4 regions of the Labrenzia sp. THAF35 genome follow, and region 3 is predicted to be linked to each of the others. Evidence: predicted binding sites of a transcription regulator. Region 3 holds the regulator's gene; each other region holds the start of a gene.

The links. Region 3 encodes PhoB, which activates phosphate uptake and scavenging genes when phosphate is short. Its sites were predicted from a motif close to TGTCATNNANCTGTCAT; they were not measured.
Region 1: a site for PhoB is predicted at 2,289-2,305, ahead of FIU93_RS22060 (glycerophosphodiester phosphodiesterase family protein). Genes of this name have one in related genera too.
Region 2: a site for PhoB is predicted at 2,144-2,160, ahead of FIU93_RS15450 (UDP-2,3-diacylglucosamine diphosphatase). Genes of this name have one in related genera too.
Region 4: a site for PhoB is predicted at 2,560-2,576, ahead of FIU93_RS06370 (NAD-glutamate dehydrogenase). Genes of this name have one in related genera too.

The regions. Positions count from the first base shown of each region.
Region 1 covers NZ_CP045380.1:4,819,829-4,823,986, forward strand. Annotated here, with positions in the region: gene FIU93_RS22055 (FecR domain-containing protein) at 27-1,058, opposite strand; gene FIU93_RS22060 (glycerophosphodiester phosphodiesterase family protein) at 1,469-2,188, opposite strand; gene FIU93_RS22065 (YceI family protein) at 2,612-3,196, shown strand; gene FIU93_RS22070 (cytochrome b) at 3,249-3,833, shown strand; gene FIU93_RS22075 (YceI family protein) at 3,857-4,158, shown strand, end outside.
Region 2 covers NZ_CP045380.1:3,379,255-3,383,412, reverse strand. Annotated here, with positions in the region: gene FIU93_RS15460 (threonine/serine dehydratase) at 1-50, opposite strand, end outside; gene FIU93_RS15455 (glycosyltransferase family 1 protein) at 249-1,298, opposite strand; gene FIU93_RS15450 (UDP-2,3-diacylglucosamine diphosphatase) at 1,295-2,098, opposite strand; gene FIU93_RS15445 (SDR family oxidoreductase) at 2,368-3,147, shown strand; gene FIU93_RS15440 (outer membrane protein transport protein) at 3,219-4,158, opposite strand, start outside.
Region 3 covers NZ_CP045380.1:6,091,428-6,095,585, reverse strand. Annotated here, with positions in the region: gene pstA (phosphate ABC transporter permease PstA) at 1-13, shown strand, start outside; gene pstB (phosphate ABC transporter ATP-binding protein PstB) at 61-822, shown strand; gene phoU (phosphate signaling complex protein PhoU) at 854-1,549, shown strand; gene phoB (phosphate regulon transcriptional regulator PhoB) at 1,630-2,331, shown strand; gene FIU93_RS28045 (GcrA family cell cycle regulator) at 2,658-3,194, opposite strand; gene FIU93_RS28040 (aspartate aminotransferase family protein) at 3,636-4,158, shown strand, end outside.
Region 4 covers NZ_CP045380.1:1,382,121-1,386,278, forward strand. Annotated here, with positions in the region: gene FIU93_RS06370 (NAD-glutamate dehydrogenase) at 1-2,480, opposite strand, end outside; gene FIU93_RS06375 (peroxidase-related enzyme) at 2,588-3,154, shown strand; gene argC (N-acetyl-gamma-glutamyl-phosphate reductase) at 3,294-4,158, shown strand, end outside.

The DNA.
Region 1 (4,158 bases), 1.3 Mb from region 3:
GATGCCTTTTCGCAGACGGAGTGGCGTTACCGACCCTTGCCATTTCCGTTGCCACCGGAATTGCCATTGCCGTTGCCACCGGAATTGCCATTGCCGTTGCCGCCGGAATTGCCGTTGCCGTTGCCACCGGAATTGCCGTTGCCATTGCCGCCGGAATTGCCGTTTCCGTTGCCACCGGAATTACCGTTTCCGTTGCCGCCGGAATTACCGTTTCCGTTGCCACCGGAGTTGCCATTCCCGTTGCCACCGGAGTTGCCGTTGCCATTGCCACCGGAGTTGCCATTGCCGTTGTTCCCCGAGCGGGAATTTCCAGCATTGCCCCGGTTGCCGCCATTGGCAGCTCTTGCTTCAGCTTTGGTAGCTGGCACGTTCTTCACGACGCGTGTTTCGAATGAAGGAGCCCGTTTGGGGCCAGAACGCACCGCAGGCTTGTTCTTTCCGCTGACGGATAAACCGACGCGGCGCGAAGGGTTGGTGGCGGCCGCCTGACCGGCGCCTACGTCGGCACGATCTCCGGATGCAAAGTCATGAACACCGACAACGCCCCGCCCCACATTGACCGACGCAGTCCTGTTGCCGACCTTGACCCTGAACTGAGTTCCTTTGACAACAGCGGCAAGGAAAGGGGTTTCCACTTTGAAATGCCGATACCACCGGCGCTTTACGTCCACATCTACCTGACCAAGGTCCTGGTAGACGACCATTCGCTTGATCAGCACGCCCTTCGGCTCAAGCGTCACAACAGAATTTGGAGAAACAACGAATGTTTCTTCACCCCGATTGATGACTACACGCCCACCGCCGGTCTTGATCTTCCATCCCTTGCGCACCGTCATGCCACGCTTGACGGCAAAGGTCTCGCCGGCACGGGTTTGCACCATGACCCGGCCGCTGACGCGTTCGACCGACCAGTGCCACGGCGTGCCACCTGTCTCCGCGTCTTGCGACAATGCCTCTTGAGAAAACCAGAAGGCCATAAGGGCAGCCAGCAGAAGCGACGCTGCCAACCGCATCCGGAGATCCCAGAACTGTCCAACGTCATCAGCTTTTGCTGCCATGCAACTGGCCTGACCTGAGCAATTGACGTTTATTTTGTTGGACATGGGAGCCCTCTCTTGGCCCAGCTTCGGAAGCTCGGCAAGCTATTCCGCCCCCGTTAACAAGACTTGAATTATAATGGGAAACCTTTTTATTTCATTCTTTTAGTAAAAATTGTTCTATCATCTAACGTTTCCAACTTTTTCCCATATTAGATAAAATTTTAATATTAAAACTATTTAAGATTGTGTTTTTGGATAACTAGAGAAAAATCACAATCATAGATACCTGCGATCCCTGATCGAAATGGCGTATGACGCTCAAAATATTTTTTCAATCATTCCAAAACAAAACGGCCAGGAACCCGTAAGTTCCCGGCCACGCCAGTCAATGATTTCCGTCTGAATGCGAGTTGCATCACGCCGAAGCGTCAGACGGTTGCCAAAAGCTCTTTTTCCACGGACTTGAAAATTTCGACCTGGTCGATGTTCATTTGTTCGACGCCGCAGCGCACGGCTTTCTCGAAAACGGCTCGTTCAGACCCGGCGTAGAACATCTGCGTAATCAATCCGGCCTGCTTTGCCTCGTTTATGAGGTTCTCTTCCAGGTCATCTTCATGGAATTCCAGAATATGCGCACCCTGGGCAACAGCGCGCTCGACCGAACCAACGTGAGCGTAAAGAACCATGCGTCGCAGATCCGGTACCTTTGCACGGGCTTCAGCGCGGATTGCCTGATCGAACGAAAACGTCCAGGCGTCACCCAGCATGCCGCGCACTGCCAGCATGTCGCGAATTTCCGCGGGGTCGCCTTCCTTGATCTCAACATAGGTGCCAATACGGCCCTTGCAGGTATCCAGAAACGCGTCGAGCCTTGGAACTCGCTCGCCCTTGAAGGTCTCCTTGAACCAGTTCCCTGCATCAAGAAGGTCAATTTCGTCGGAAGTCATATCCGAAATTCGGCCACTTCCATCCGTCGTCCGGTCAACAGTTGCATCGTGCATCACGTAGAGGATGCCATCCCTGGACGGCCGAACATCCAACTCGACAACCTCGGCGCCAAGCGCAATTGCTCCCTCGAGCGAGGCAATCGTGTTTTCCGGAGCCTGAAGGCTGGCTCCGCGGTGGCACACAACGACGGCTTGTTTCACGGTTAGGTCTCCTGTGTCTCCAGAGTGATATCCGGAGCTTGGATAGGGCTGGCAAACGGCCACTCTAGAGGGAAGTCGATGAAACAGGTGCCTGAAATTCTTGATGAAATGATGACACTACAACTTCCCTCGCAATTTCATGTGCTTACCGGTCGCGACAACCCTTAATTGAATGACTGAACAATTCACTTCAGCCTCGGAATTCTATCGCGATTCTCACCCAATACCGCAGGGTCGACTTTCTATCCCCCTGACGCTTGAAAATCTTTCCAAAGCCACACAGTTAACGGTGAAGAAATCAACTGAATTATTGTTCAGCATTTACGAACAGTCAGTCAAATTGCACCGCACAATTTTCTTCCTATGTTCCAGTCTGCAGCGTTCATGAGCGAACGCTTCTGGTAACATCTATGAGGTTTGATCATGATCCGTCTCGCAGCTTCTGCGCTTGCCCTTTCCCTCGTTGCAGGCACCGCCCTTGCCGAACCGGTGGCCTACGACTTCGACAAGTCCCACGCCAACCTGGCTTTCTCCTATAACCACCTTGGCTACTCCACGACCGAAGGCCGTTTCGGCGAATGGGAAGGCACGCTGCTGATCGACAAGGACACGCCTGCCAATTCCTCCATCGAATTCACGATCGACGTCGGCAGCCTCGACACGTTCTGGGCAGAGCGCAACGCGCACTTCCTGAGCGCGGACTTCTTTGACGCTGAAAAATTCCCGAAGGCGACCTTCAAGAGCACCAAGGTCGAAAAGACCGGTGACAACCAGCTGGAAGTGACCGGCGACCTGACCATCAAGGACATCACCAAGCCGGTGACCCTGACCGTTGATGTCACTGCACTTGGTGAGCACCCGATGGCGAAGAAGGAAGCTGCCGGTTTTGCCGTTTCCACAGTTCTGAAGCGTTCCGACTATGGAATGGACATGTATGTTCCCTATGTAGGTGACGACATTACCGTGACCTTCCATTCCGAAGCGCTCAAGTCCGACGCGACCAACTAAGTGAACACCCTCGGAGGCCGGACAGACCGGCCTCCGTTTTCCAGGAGCCGCCATGCTGCGCAACACTTCAACCGGGTATGGAAGAATCGCCATCGCGTTCCATTGGACGATGGCAGTCTTGATCATCGGCATGCTTGGCCTCGGCCTCTACATGCACCAGCTTCCCCCGACTGAACAGGCAACCTTTGAACTCTATCAGTTGCACAAGTCGATCGGCTTTGTGGTGCTGACGCTTGCCGTGCTCCGTCTTGTCTGGCGCCTTCTCAACCCTTCGCCGAAACTGCCTGACAACATGCACCCGCTGGAAAAGGCCGGGGCGCATCTGGGACATGTCGGCCTGTACGCGCTTCTGTTTGCACTGCCACTGACCGGCTGGTTCATGGTGTCGGCCTCGCCGTGGGGCATTCCGACCATCCTGTTCAACACCTGGCCAGTGCCGCATCTGCCGGTTCCAGGTGTGCTTGGTTCGCAGGAACAGGCGGAAACCTTCTTCAAGCTGCTGCATGAATACGGCGCCTATCTGCTGATTGCGCTGATTGCCGTCCATGTCGCAGCTGCGCTGAAACACCACTTCATCGCCCGCGACGCCACGTTGAAACGCATGATTTCAACCGCACCCGCCAAGGCCGATAGCTGACAACACGAACTGGAAATCCGCAGATGACATTGAAGCATTTTACATATGCCGTTGCAGTCCTGTCGGCGACGACCTTCACCGCACCGGCGTTTGCCGACACCTGGAAAGTCGATCCGGACAAGAGCAAGCTCGGCTTTGAAGTCAAACAGGGCGGCGGCACGCTGACTGGCGTCTTCGCGTCGTGGGAAGCAGACATCGATTTTGATCCTGCGGCCCCTGAGACCGCCAAGATCAGTGCTGAAATCAAACCCATGAGCGCCACCACCGGCAACGCCCAGTTCGATGGCACCCTGCCTGGCAAGGACTGGTTCAACGCCGGGGACTT
Region 2 (4,158 bases), 2.7 Mb from region 3:
GCCAACTTCGAACCTGCTTCAGACACAGGCAGCGATTGCATATTCGTCATCGGAACTCGCTCTAAACGTCAAACAACTGCTCGGAGGCCTGCCGCAGAAGCGTACAAGGCAATGCCTAGGCCCCTTTCAGGGCCGGGTCTCGATGCAAGTGTTTTCACAGGAAAGCGGGCAGTTCCAGCGGGAACTTGTCTTGGTGTCAATTTCGTTTGCCGCACTGCGCGACGTCATCGCACATCAGGGCAGCCGCCTTATTCGGCAGCTTTTCCATGCGTCGAACGGGCGTTGTGTATGTCCTGGGCTTCAATGCAATTGTCCAGGAACTGACGTGCGCTGGCCGCCCAGGTGTAGTTCATGGCAATCGTGCGGCAATGTTCGCGTGGGATATCCAGCGCGGCTTCCGCCGCTTCGCGCAGATCTTCCGACAAGACACCCGCCCCCGTATCGCTGATGACGTCGAGCGGGCCCATTACCGGGAAAGCGGCAACCGGCACGCCGCAGGCCAGGGCCTCAAGCATAACGTTGCCGAAGGTGTCGGTGAGTGAGGGAAACACGAAGACATCCGCGTCGGAATAATGCCTTGCGAGATCCTCGCCCACCTTGGAACCGGTAAAATGCACCCCCGGGTACTCCCGGCGCAGACTGTCGAGCTGCGGGCCACCACCGACCACCACTTTCGATCCCGGCAGGTCGAGATCCAGAAACGCCTTGATGTTCTTTTCGATTGCGACCCGGCCGACATACATGAACACCGGGCGCGGCAGGTCAGCTGGCAGAACGGAACCCTCGTAAGGCTTGAACTGCTGCTCATCCACACCGCGCGACCAGCGCATCAGATTGGTAAAACCACGGTCACGCAGATCCTGCTCCAGCGACCGTGTTGCGACCATGCAGCCGCAGCCGGAATTGTGAAACCGGCGCAGCCAGCTGTAGGACCAAGTCAGCGGAACCGGCAGCCGGGCTGAAACATATTCTGGAAACCGGGTGTGGTAACTCGTGGTGAACGGACGCCCAGCCTTCTTGGCGACGCTTGCCGCCAGAAGCCCGAGCGGGCCTTCCGTTGCAATGTGCAGATGCTCGCAGCCGTAATCCTCGATCTTCCGACGCACAATGCCGCGATGGGTCAACGACAGGCGAATTTCCGGATAGGTCGGACACGGCAGCGTCGTGAATTCCTGAGGGGTCAGGAATTCCACCCGCACACCGATCTTCTCGAGTTCTTCGGCTGTGCGCTCCAGCGAGCGAACCACACCGTTTATCTGGGGATGCCAGGCATCCGTCACAATCAGAATGGAACTCATGCGGCGACCGGTGCTTCCTTGGCTTTCGCCGGCACGGCCTCCTCCTGGGTACGGTCCACCCATCGGATCACCTCAAATGTTCCATCGTGGTGCTCGGCAACCGCAGTGCAGCTTTCCACCCAGTCACCCGTGTTGATGTAGTGAATGCCGTTCATATCACGGTCCGCGGCGTGGTGAATATGACCACAAATGACGCCATCGACGCCCTGCCGGCGCGCCTCGTCGGACAGGGCTTCTTCGAAACGTCCGATAAAGCTGACCGCGTTCTTGACCTTCAACTTGGCCCAGGCGGACAATGACCAGTAGGTCAGGCCGAGACGGCGGCGGACCACATTGAGCCAGGTGTTGACGCCGAGCGCGGTCACATAGGCCTTGTCGCCAAAGAAGGCCAGCCACTTGGCATGGCGGATCACCACGTCGAACTGGTCACCATGAATGACCAGGTAGCGTTTGCCGTTGGCAGCTTCGTGAATGATGCTGTCGGTCACTTCAACGCCGCCGAAATGCGTACCGAGGAAGCTGCGCAGAAACTCGTCGTGATTTCCCGGAATATAGATGACCCGGGCTCCCTTGCGCCCCTTGCGCAGGATCTTCTGCACCACGTCGTTGTGAAGCTGTGGCCAGTACCAGGACCGCCGCAGACGCCAGCCATCGGCAATATCGCCGACCAGGTAGATGGTCTCGGCTTCATTGTCCTTCAGAAAGTCCAGCAGCATCTCCGCCTGACAACCGCGCGTGCCAAGATGGACGTCGGAAATAAACAAGGCCCGGTAATGCCGCGATGCCTCAGCGGTAGACATAGCACTTCTCCAAATTCCCTTTGGAGCGCTATAGACGCGATTCAAGTATCACTATTATGACAAACGGCGTGACTTCCCCGGGGCTGTTTGTTTTCCAGCTTAATGATTAACACCGGCACGGATCGGGTATTGGCCTCCTTCACTTCATTCCGTTGCTTCACGAACATCTTGCCGGATGCTGACCGGCTCCATATGTCCCTGACGGCATTTGACAGCATCGGGTTTTGCCAGCCACAAAGCATGTCCAACCTGCATCAAGGAGAACGTTCATGGACCTCGGCCTCAAGGGCAAAAAGGCAATCATCTGTGCGTCAAGCCGCGGCCTCGGCAAGGGCTGCGCCGAAGCACTGGCGGAAGCAGGCTGCGACATCGTCCTGAACGGACGTAACGAAACGGTTCTGGAAGAAACCCGCACCCTGCTGCAGAACCGCTTCGGCGTGAGCGTTGCCGCCATCGCAGCGGATGTTTCCACACGGGAGGGACAAGAAGCGCTTCTGGCGGCCTGCCCGGATCCGGACATTCTGGTCAACAACAATGGTGGCCCGCCCCGGCGCGACTATTCCGAGCTGGACCGTGCGGCGCTGATGGAAGGTGTGGTGCAGAATTTCGTCACCCCCATCGAGCTGATCCAGGCGGTTGTTCCCGGCATGAAGGAGCGCGGTTTCGGCCGCATCGTCAACATCACTTCGCTTTCGGTAAAGATGCCTATCGAAGGTCTCGACCTGTCCAGCGGTGCTCGCGCGGGGCTCACGGCATTCCTGGCCGGCGTCTGCCGCCAGCTTGCCCCCCACGGGGTGACGGTCAACAACTTGCTGCCCGGCAAGATGGACACCGATCGTCTGAAAGGCGGCTTCGAGCGCGCCGCGCAGCAGTCAGGCAAAAGCATCGAGGATGTCCGGGCGGCACAGGCAGCGGAAATCCCGGCAAGACGTTTCGGTTCAGCCGAGGAGTTCGGCCAGACCTGCGCTTTCCTGTGCTCCCGCCACGCCGGTTACATCACCGGCCAGAACATCCTGATGGATGGCGGGCTCTATCCGGCGGCGTTCTAAGCGTCCAAAGTCATGAAGAAAGGCCGGAGCATATGCTCCGGCCTTGTTTGTTTTTATCAGCGGGTTTCCGCTCAGTAGGTGTATCTGAGCGCGGCCGAGATGATGTTCACCTGGCTGTCGACCTTGCCTGTGTATGTACCGATATTGGAATTGTAGTCCTGGTGGTTACCCGAGATATCGATCTTGGTGTCGGCTGGTATCAGGTGTGAGTAGCCGATGTCGAAAGCGAGATTGTCCGACGGAGACCATGTCATACCGGCCGACAACCACAGACGATCGTTGTCCGGCAAACGCGTGGAACGAATGGCCTCATCGATCGGCGAAAGCTCGTAGCCGACACCTGCACGCAGGGTAACCTGCTGGTTCCAGTTGTACTCGCCACCCACCGAGAAGAACCAACCGTCGTCGTAGTTGAATTCCAGGTTTGGCAAACCGGTCGGATTGGTGGTTGCCGTGCCGCCATCACTGCTCGGATGCACTGTCTTCAGGCGGGACCAGTTGGTCCATTCAACCGTACCGGCGATCTTGAAGGTATCGTTGATGCGGTGACTTGCCGACAGAGTAACGGTTTCCGGCGTGACGACTGTCGCCTCGATGCCTGCACGATTGCCCGCGAAGGAAACCGGGGTCATGCCGGCAAAAAAGCGCCCGCCCGGGTTGCTGTAGGACCCGTCGAGATTGTTGGCGACCGCGGACCGGTAGCCAAGACCGATCTCGGTCCCCTCCCAAGGCCGCACAGTCAGGCCCGCGGTGACGCCAATGCCGTAGCCTTCCCCCTTGAACTCGGTCGTCGCCGCAGAGGTAGAGAACGGATAGGCCGATTTCAGCCGGACTTGCAGATACTGCGCCTGGACCCCGACACCGACAGCGAACATGTCGTTGATCTGATAGGCGATGGCCGGATTAACGTTGACCGAGAACACTTCGGATGACCGGGAATAATACTGGCCTGCCCAGTTCTGCTCCGGTTTGGTGCTAAGCCCGAACGGCGCATTGACGGCAAGGCCGAAC
Region 3 (4,158 bases):
ACGCCGCTGGTAAGGATTGCTCCGATGAACGAGATGCCGAATTTTGAACAGGCGAAAACCATGACCGACAGCAAAATTTCCGCGAACAAGGTGCAGGTCTATTATGGCGATACCCACGCCATCAAGGACGTGGACATCGAGATCCAGCCGCGGTCCGTGACTGCCTTCATCGGTCCCTCCGGATGTGGCAAGTCGACGTTCCTGCGGACGATCAACCGCATGAACGACACCATCGACATCTGCCGTGTGGAAGGGTCGATCAAGATCGACGGTGAAGACATCTACGATCCCAAGGTCGATCCCGTACAGCTGCGCGCCAAGGTCGGCATGGTTTTCCAGAAGCCGAACCCGTTTCCCAAGTCGATCTACGACAACATTGCGTACGGTCCGCGGATCCATGGTCTGGCCCGCAACAAGTCCGAGCTTGATGAAATCGTTGCCTCCAGCCTGCAGAAGGCCGGGCTTTGGGAAGAAGTCAAGAACCGTCTGGACGAGCCGGGCACCGGCATGTCGGGCGGTCAGCAGCAGCGTCTGTGCATTGCCCGTGCGATTGCCGTCAGCCCGGAAGTGATCCTGATGGACGAACCGTGCTCGGCGCTTGACCCCATCGCGACTGCGAAGGTGGAAGAGCTGATCGACGAACTGCGGGAAAACTTCACCATCGTGATCGTGACCCACTCGATGCAGCAGGCTGCCCGTGTGTCTCAGCGTACCGCGTTCTTCCATCTGGGTGTTCTGGTGGAGGAAGGTCTGACGGAGGACATCTTTACCAATCCGAAGGACAAGCGTACGCAGGACTATATTACGGGCCGCTTCGGCTAAGCATTTTTTAGGTTTCTGAAGGGGACACAGGATGTCTGAACATACAGTCTCGGCTTACGATGACGAACTGACGGCCATGGCCGGCAAGGTTGCCGAAATGGGTGGTATTGCCGAAAAGGCTTTCGCCGATGCGGTGTCCGCGCTGGTGTCGCAGGATCTGGAGCTTGCCAAGGCGACGATCAAGGGCGATGTCCGTCTGGACAGCCTTTACAACGAACTTGAAGTGAAGCTGATCGAGCTGATCGTCCGCCGCCAGCCGATGGGGCAGGACCTGCGTGAAATCACCGCCGCAACGCGCATTGCCAATGACCTGGAGCGTGTTGGCGATCTTGCCAAGAACGTTGCCAAGCGCGTCATCGCCATCGACAGCGACTTGCAGTCCAAGAAGCTCGCGATCGGTGTGGAGCACATGACGGAACTCGCTCTTTCGCAGCTCAAGCAGGTGCTGGATGCCTACGCCCGCAAGGATGCGGAAGCCGCCCGCCGGGTTCAGGAAGCCGACGCCGAGGTCGACGCGATCTACACGTCGATCTTCCGCGAACTCCTGACCTACATGATGGAAGACCCGCGGGTCATTACCCAGTGCGTCCATCTCTTGTTCTGCGCAAAGAACATCGAGCGCATCGGCGATCACGCGACGAATATCGCCGAGAACGTCTACTACATGGTCACTGGCGAGCGTTTGCCGGAAGACCGGGCAAAGGTCGACGAAACAGGCGCGGTCTGACCCGCCGGTAATCGTCGGATTTGCAGAAGATCTTAACGGCCGGCGCTTCGGCGCCGGTTGCGGTAATTGGAGCGAGATGTATGCCGAAGGTGCTCATCGTTGAAGACGAAGAACCGCTCAGCCTTCTATTGAGATACAATTTGGAAGCGGAAGGGTACTCGGTCGAGTCCTGTGTCCGGGGTGATGAGGCGGAAATCCGCCTGCGGGAAAGCCTGCCGGATCTGTTGCTGCTCGACTGGATGCTGCCGGGCCTGTCCGGAATTGAACTGTGCCGCCGCCTGCGGGCGCGCGAGGATACCGAGCGCCTGCCGGTCATCATGCTGACGGCACGCGGTGAGGAAGCAGAGCGCATCCGCGGTCTGTCGACCGGTGCCGACGACTACGTGGTCAAGCCCTTCTCGGTACCGGAATTGATGGCCCGCGTGCGCGCCATCCTGCGCCGGGCAAGCCCGGAAGTGGTGTCCAGCATGTTGCGGTCCGGCGATATCGAACTGGATCGTGAAACGCACCGCGTTCGCCGCAACACCAAGGAAATACACCTGGGGCCGACGGAATTCCGCCTGCTGGAATTCCTGATGACATCGCCTGGCCGTGTCTTCTCCCGCGAACAACTGCTGGATGGGGTCTGGGGTCACGATGTCTACGTGGACGAACGCACTGTCGATGTTCACGTCGGTCGCTTGCGCAAGGCTCTGAACAAGGGCAAGGCAAAGGATCCTATCCGTACCGTCCGTGGTGCCGGATACGCCTTCAATGACCAGTTCACCTCTGCCACTGCCTGAGGGCAACTTGCAGAATGGAATTAAGGAGCCCGCTTTCTAGCGGGCTTTTTGTTTCTCAGCGGTTATGTGCCTTTCGCGGAGCAAGGTTCTCTTCTGCGACAACCCCATCAGTTGTGTCGGTGTCGGGGCTGATCCTGCGGTCCCTGTCGTGGCGGAGTGGTCAAACAAGGTTTGTTTTGATGGAACGGAAACGGCATGGAGCGGTGCCAAGAACAAGCCGTGGGAGGTCACTGGTCGGGGTCGGGCATCTGGTCAATGGAAGGCCCAAACAAAAAAAAGCCCGCCAGATGGCGGGCTTTCTCATGAATTGGTTAGGTGCGAGGCTATCAGCCTGCCTGAGCCATCGTCTTGCGATCGCGGCGGCGGTCGGCGACCGGCTGATACGCGATCTTGCAGTGATGAGCGCAGTAGGGGACGCCGGCATCGGACTGGCGGCCGCAGAAGTAGAAGTCGTCGGTCGCCGGGTCGCCAATCGGCCATTTGCAGGTCCGCTCGGTCAGCGTCAGGATGGTAGCCCGCTGCGAGATCGGAACGAGCTCTGCAATCGGCTCTACGCGCGGCTTGGCAGCCACCACTGGTGCAGGCGAGATGTCTGCTTTCAGGGCCGTTGCGCCGATCGACTGCGGATGTGACGTCGTCGGTTTCTTCGGCGCTGCACCCGTTGCAGGAGCTGCGGTGCGCGGCCGGCGCGGCTTGGCGCTTGAAGAGGTGGACTTGGCGCGGCCGGACAGGCCAAGGCGGTGCACCTTGCCGATCACGGCGTTACGGGTAACACCACCCAGTTCGCCTGCGATCTGGCTTGCGCTCAAGCCGTCGCCCCAAAGCTTTTTGAGAAGCTCAACTCGTTCGTTTGTCCAACTCATTGCCGCACCCTTTAGTTTGACCGTCCTGCGGCCATTAACCCCGTGTTAAGCATGCGCAAGCACGCTTAATGCTGGCAGATCTAGTGCCTCTTGGTGATTTGCCTCACGAGATCTCGTGTCTGATTGCTGAGAGGTTACAATAACGTTAATTTGTCAGGCAACCACTCGACCCAAACCAGTTGGGGATGAAACGACTTTTCCCCAATTATGGCGAGGTCATTGAGAATTTTATGAAATCCGCCCTCCGCGGCACATGAAATGTCTTGTGCGCCATTTCCATTGACAGTGCATGGTACCGGCAGTGTATAAGAAAGCCGCTGCGTGCCGCCTCATCGGGGCGGCACGTTGCGTTTTGGCCCTTCGGCATCTTTTCAAGGTGACGGCCCGGCGTCGGGGCGACGCAGGGGACAGCAGGGGCGTTTAAAGGAGACAAACGAGGTTATGTCCGCGACTGCACTATTCGGAAATTACGCAAGATCGAACCTGTCTTTCGATCATGGGGAAGGCGTCTGGCTGGTTACCACCGATGGCCGACGATTCCTCGATTGCGGTTCCGGCATCGCGGTCAACGCACTCGGTCATGCCCATCCGCATCTGGTCAAGGCATTGCAGGATCAGGCAGCCAAGCTGTGGCATACCTCCAACCTGCACCAGATCCCGGATGGCGAACGGCTGGCGCAGCGCCTGTGCGCGGAAACCTTTGCCGACAAGGTGCTGTTCGTGAATTCCGGTGCGGAAGCGATGGAAGCTGCCATCAAATGCGCGCGCCGTTATCATTATGACAACGGCAACCCCGAGCGGTTCCACATCGTGACCTTCGAAGGCGCTTTCCATGGCCGGACCATCGCGACCATCGCGGCTGGCGGCCAGGCGAAATATCTTGAAGGCTTTGGCCCGAAGGCTCCCGGTTTCGACCAGGTGCCGGCAGGAGACCTGGATGCGCTGAAAGATGCCATCGGACCGC
Region 4 (4,158 bases), 1.5 Mb from region 3:
CGGAAGTCCTGCGGCCGGTCAGACCAGCGCAGGCCGCCACGGGCAACCATGCCGAAACGAAGGTGCACGCCTTCCACGCGGGGGCTGTAGACGAAGATTTCCCGGAACGGACGCGGTTGGGGCAGGTCGTCGATCTGGCGGCTGTCGATCTTGAAGGCAAAGGTCGGCTTGGGCTGACCCTTCTTGTCGAGCTGGTAGAAGTTCGTGCGCAGGATCGATTCAATCGTGTTCTGGAACCGGCGCAGGATGCGGTCGTCGTCAAGGCTGGCGACGTCCTCCAGATCGGCGGTCAGTTCGCTTTCCAGCCGCTCCGTGCCGAGGTCCCTGTCCTTTTCGGTGACATCCGGGTTGAAGCGCAGGTGGAACAGTTCCACCAGTTTGGCCGCGATCTTCGGGTAGTTGTTGAGCGTGGACCACATGTAGTCTTCGGAGAAGCGGATACCGGCCTGGCGCAGGTATCTCGACAGCGCGCGGATCACCGCCACGTCGCGCCAGGCAAGCTCCGCCGTCAGCACCAGGCGGTTATAGCCGTCGTCTTCCGCCAGCCCGGTCCAGACTGCCATGAACATGCTTTCCAGCCGGGATTGCAGCTGATCGGAAAAGACGATGTCTTCGCCGCTGCGCGATTCCAGCGTCATTTCGTGCAGGTAGGACAAGGGGGCATCGGCCGGCGTGACGCGGTAGGTCCGCTCGTTGATCACGCGGAAGCCCATGTTTTCCAGGAGCGGCACGCGCGCGGACAGCGGGATCGGCGAACCGCGGTGATAGACCTTCAGCGACAGGCGGCTGTCCCTGGTGCCGGCCTGGCGGTGGAACGTGATGGTGGTGTCGTTCTTGTCGGACAGGGTTTCCAGCTTGACGATGTCGAACAGCGCGGACTGGGCGTTGTAGACTTCCTTGTAGCCGCCATGAAACGAAAGCGCGTAGCGGTCGGCCAGCTTGCGGGCCTGTGAGGGCGCGAATTCGTCTTTGAGCGCATCGCGCACGCTGTCGGACCAGGTGCGCACCATGTCGGCAACGGCGGCTTCCAGCTCTTCCTGCTGGGGCGTCGGCGTTTCCCCGCGATCGCGGCCGATGATGTAGTGAACCCGCGCCAGCGGACCTTCTGGATAGGTAACGTACCAGGCCGACACGCGTCCTTCATAGACCGAGGCCAGATAGGTGCCGACGTTGAGGCGAACTTCGGTGGAATAGCGGTCACGCGGGACGAAGACCAGAATGGAGACATAGCGGTCGAACTTGTCCGGGCGGGACAGCACGCGAATGCGCGGGCGCTCGTCCAGCTGCAGGATGGCGATGGAAAAGTCGAACAGGCGTTCCCGTTCGATCTGAAACAGCTCGTCACGCGGGAAAGCTTCCAGAACGTTGCGCAGGGCACGGCCGGAATGGCTTTCCGACCCGTAGCCGGCGCGGGCCAGAACGCTGGCAACCTTGCGGCGCAGGAACGGGATGGTGCTGGTCGGTTCGGTATAGGCGGTCGAGGCGAACAGGCCGACAATGCGCAGCTCACCGTTCATGTTGCCTTCGTCGTCATAAAGCTTGGCACCGACGTAATCCATGTGCACGCGTCGGTGCACGGTGCTCTTCACGTTGGCCTTGGCGATGATCAGCGGTTCGGGTTTCTTCAGGAACTCGCGAATTTCCGGCGTGATCTGCACGAACTCCGTGCCGCGGCGGAGAACGCGCACGTCCGGGTCGGACAAGAGGCCGAGGCCCGTGCCCTCATGGGGGGAAAGCTCGCCCTCCTCGACGCCGCCTTCGAACATGTATTCGCGCATGCCGAGGAAAATGAAGTTGTCGTTCTCCATCCACTCCAGGAAGTGGATAGCCTCCCACAACTCGTCGCTGCTGCCGGGAATTTGCGTCGTCTTGTAGGTGTCGATGGCCTCCGCCAGGCGTTCCTGCATCGGCTTGAAGTCCGACACGACGGCGCGGACATCGGACAGAACCTTGTCGAGCCGCGCCTTGAGGGCCGCGCGGGCTTCGGGCGAATCAATCCGTGTCACGTGGATATGGATGAGGCTTTCCTGCCGGTCGGTCCGTTTCGGTGGTTTCTTGCGAGCCGTGGCGCTTGTCAGTTTGCCGTTGTCATCCCGTTCCACGATGAAGATCGGGTGCAGGACCAGATGCACTTCGATCTTGCTTTCCTGCAGCTCGTCCATGACGGAATCGACCAGGAAGGGCATGTTGTCGTTGACGATCTCGATAATCGAGACGCCCTTGACCTTGCTGCCCTGGGCCTTGAACGCCGGATCGGCGATGCTGACACGATGCGTGCCGAGTTCGTGGTTCTGGAAATCCTGCCAGGCGTCCCGGGCAAAGCCGGTCAGCTCTTCCGCGGTATAGGCCACGAGGTCTTCCGCTGCGCCCCGGTCATAAAAGGCGCGGGAAAACTCGGCGAGAGCCGGATCTTCCTGATTCAAGGTTGCTTGGACCGCGTCGATGAGTTTGAGTTTCTCGACGTCGTGTTTGTCCGGCATTTTCCATCCCCTTAGGCGATCGTATGGTTTGGCTCTGTCGCTCGCTCGTTCTAAGACTTAAGTTCATATTTCAGCGACATAAACGGTTTCATGACGGGAGGAGCAAATTGTCAAGTAAAGTCACGGCCTTGCAAATCGATTCAAATGTAACATTGAGTGAAAAGACACAGGCTTATTTCGACTTGTGCCAGGAGAAGCTGGGTCTCGTTCCCAACGTCCTCAAGGCATATGCGTTCGACGAAACGAAGCTGCGCGCCTTCACCGACATGTACAACGACCTCATGCTGGGCGAATGTACACTCTCCAAGCTCGAGAGAGAGATGATTGCCGTTGCGGTATCAGCGGTCAACCGCTGTTTTTATTGTCTGACGGCTCATGGTGCTGCGGTGCGCGAGCTTTCCGGGGACCCCGTGCTGGGGGAACTGATGGTGATGAACTACCGCGTTGCGGACCTTTCGCCAAAGCAGCGGGCGATGCTCGACTTCGCCGTCAAGTTGACGGAGAAGCCGGCGGAAATCGTGGAAAGCGACCGGCAAGCCCTGCGCGATGTCGGGTTTACGGATCGCGACATCTGGGACATCGCCTCGGTAACGGGCTTCTTCAACATGTCCAACAGGGTGGCAGCGGCGTCCGACATGCGCCCGAATGATGAGTATCACTCAAGGGCCCGTTGAGATAACGGAGCGTCGCGCGGCGGTGACAAGCCGCGCGATTGGGTGTATGACGCTTGCGATTTTGCACCGATCTGCCTGACGGCTTTCGGGCCCTGGGGTTCGAAACTGGCGGCGATCATGAGAGGGAGAGGAACGGGCGATGGTTGCGCGCGTGTTTATTGATGGTGAAGCCGGTACGACGGGTCTGCAGATCCGCGAGCGCCTTGCCATGCGCCGCGACCTTGAGCTGATCTCCATTCCGGACGAAAGCCGTAAGGATCCGGCAGCCCGGGCCGACTACCTCAACAAGGCCGATATTGCCATTCTTTGCCTGCCGGATGCGGCGGCCAAGGAAAGCGTTGCCCTGATCGAGAACGACACCACCCGTGTGATTGATGCTTCCAGTGCCCACCGGGTTGCCGAGGGCTGGGCCTATGGTTTTGCCGAAATGGACCTCGACCAGGCCGACATCATCGCCGCAGCCATGCGCGTTGCCAATCCGGGCTGCTGGCCGCAAGGCCTGATCGCGGCGGTTCGTCCGCTGATCACCGCAGAGCTGCTGCCGTCGGACTTCAACCTGACCTATTTCGGCATCTCCGGGTATTCCGGTGGTGGCAAGGGCATGATTGCCGATTACGAAGCCGCCGGAACCAGCGCAAATTCGTTTGCGCCGTACGCGCTCGGGTTCAATCACAAGCACCTTCCGGAAATGACGGAATACGGCCTGCTCGACGCAGCTCCACTGTTCACTCCGACTGTTGGCGATTTCTACAAGGGCATGCTGACGGTGGTTCCGTTGAACCTGGCAGGCCTGGCCAAGGTGCCGACGGGCGAGCAGCTGCATGCGGTGATCGCCGATCATTTCGCTTCGGCACCCGGCGGTTTTGTCGAGGTCGCGCCGCTGGAAGCGCTCGAGAAATCCGATAGCCTCAACCCGCAGGCGCTCAACGACACCAACAAGCTGCATCTGCATGTCTTTGCAAATGACGCCAGGGCGCAGGCCGCGATCGTTGCCGTCTACGACA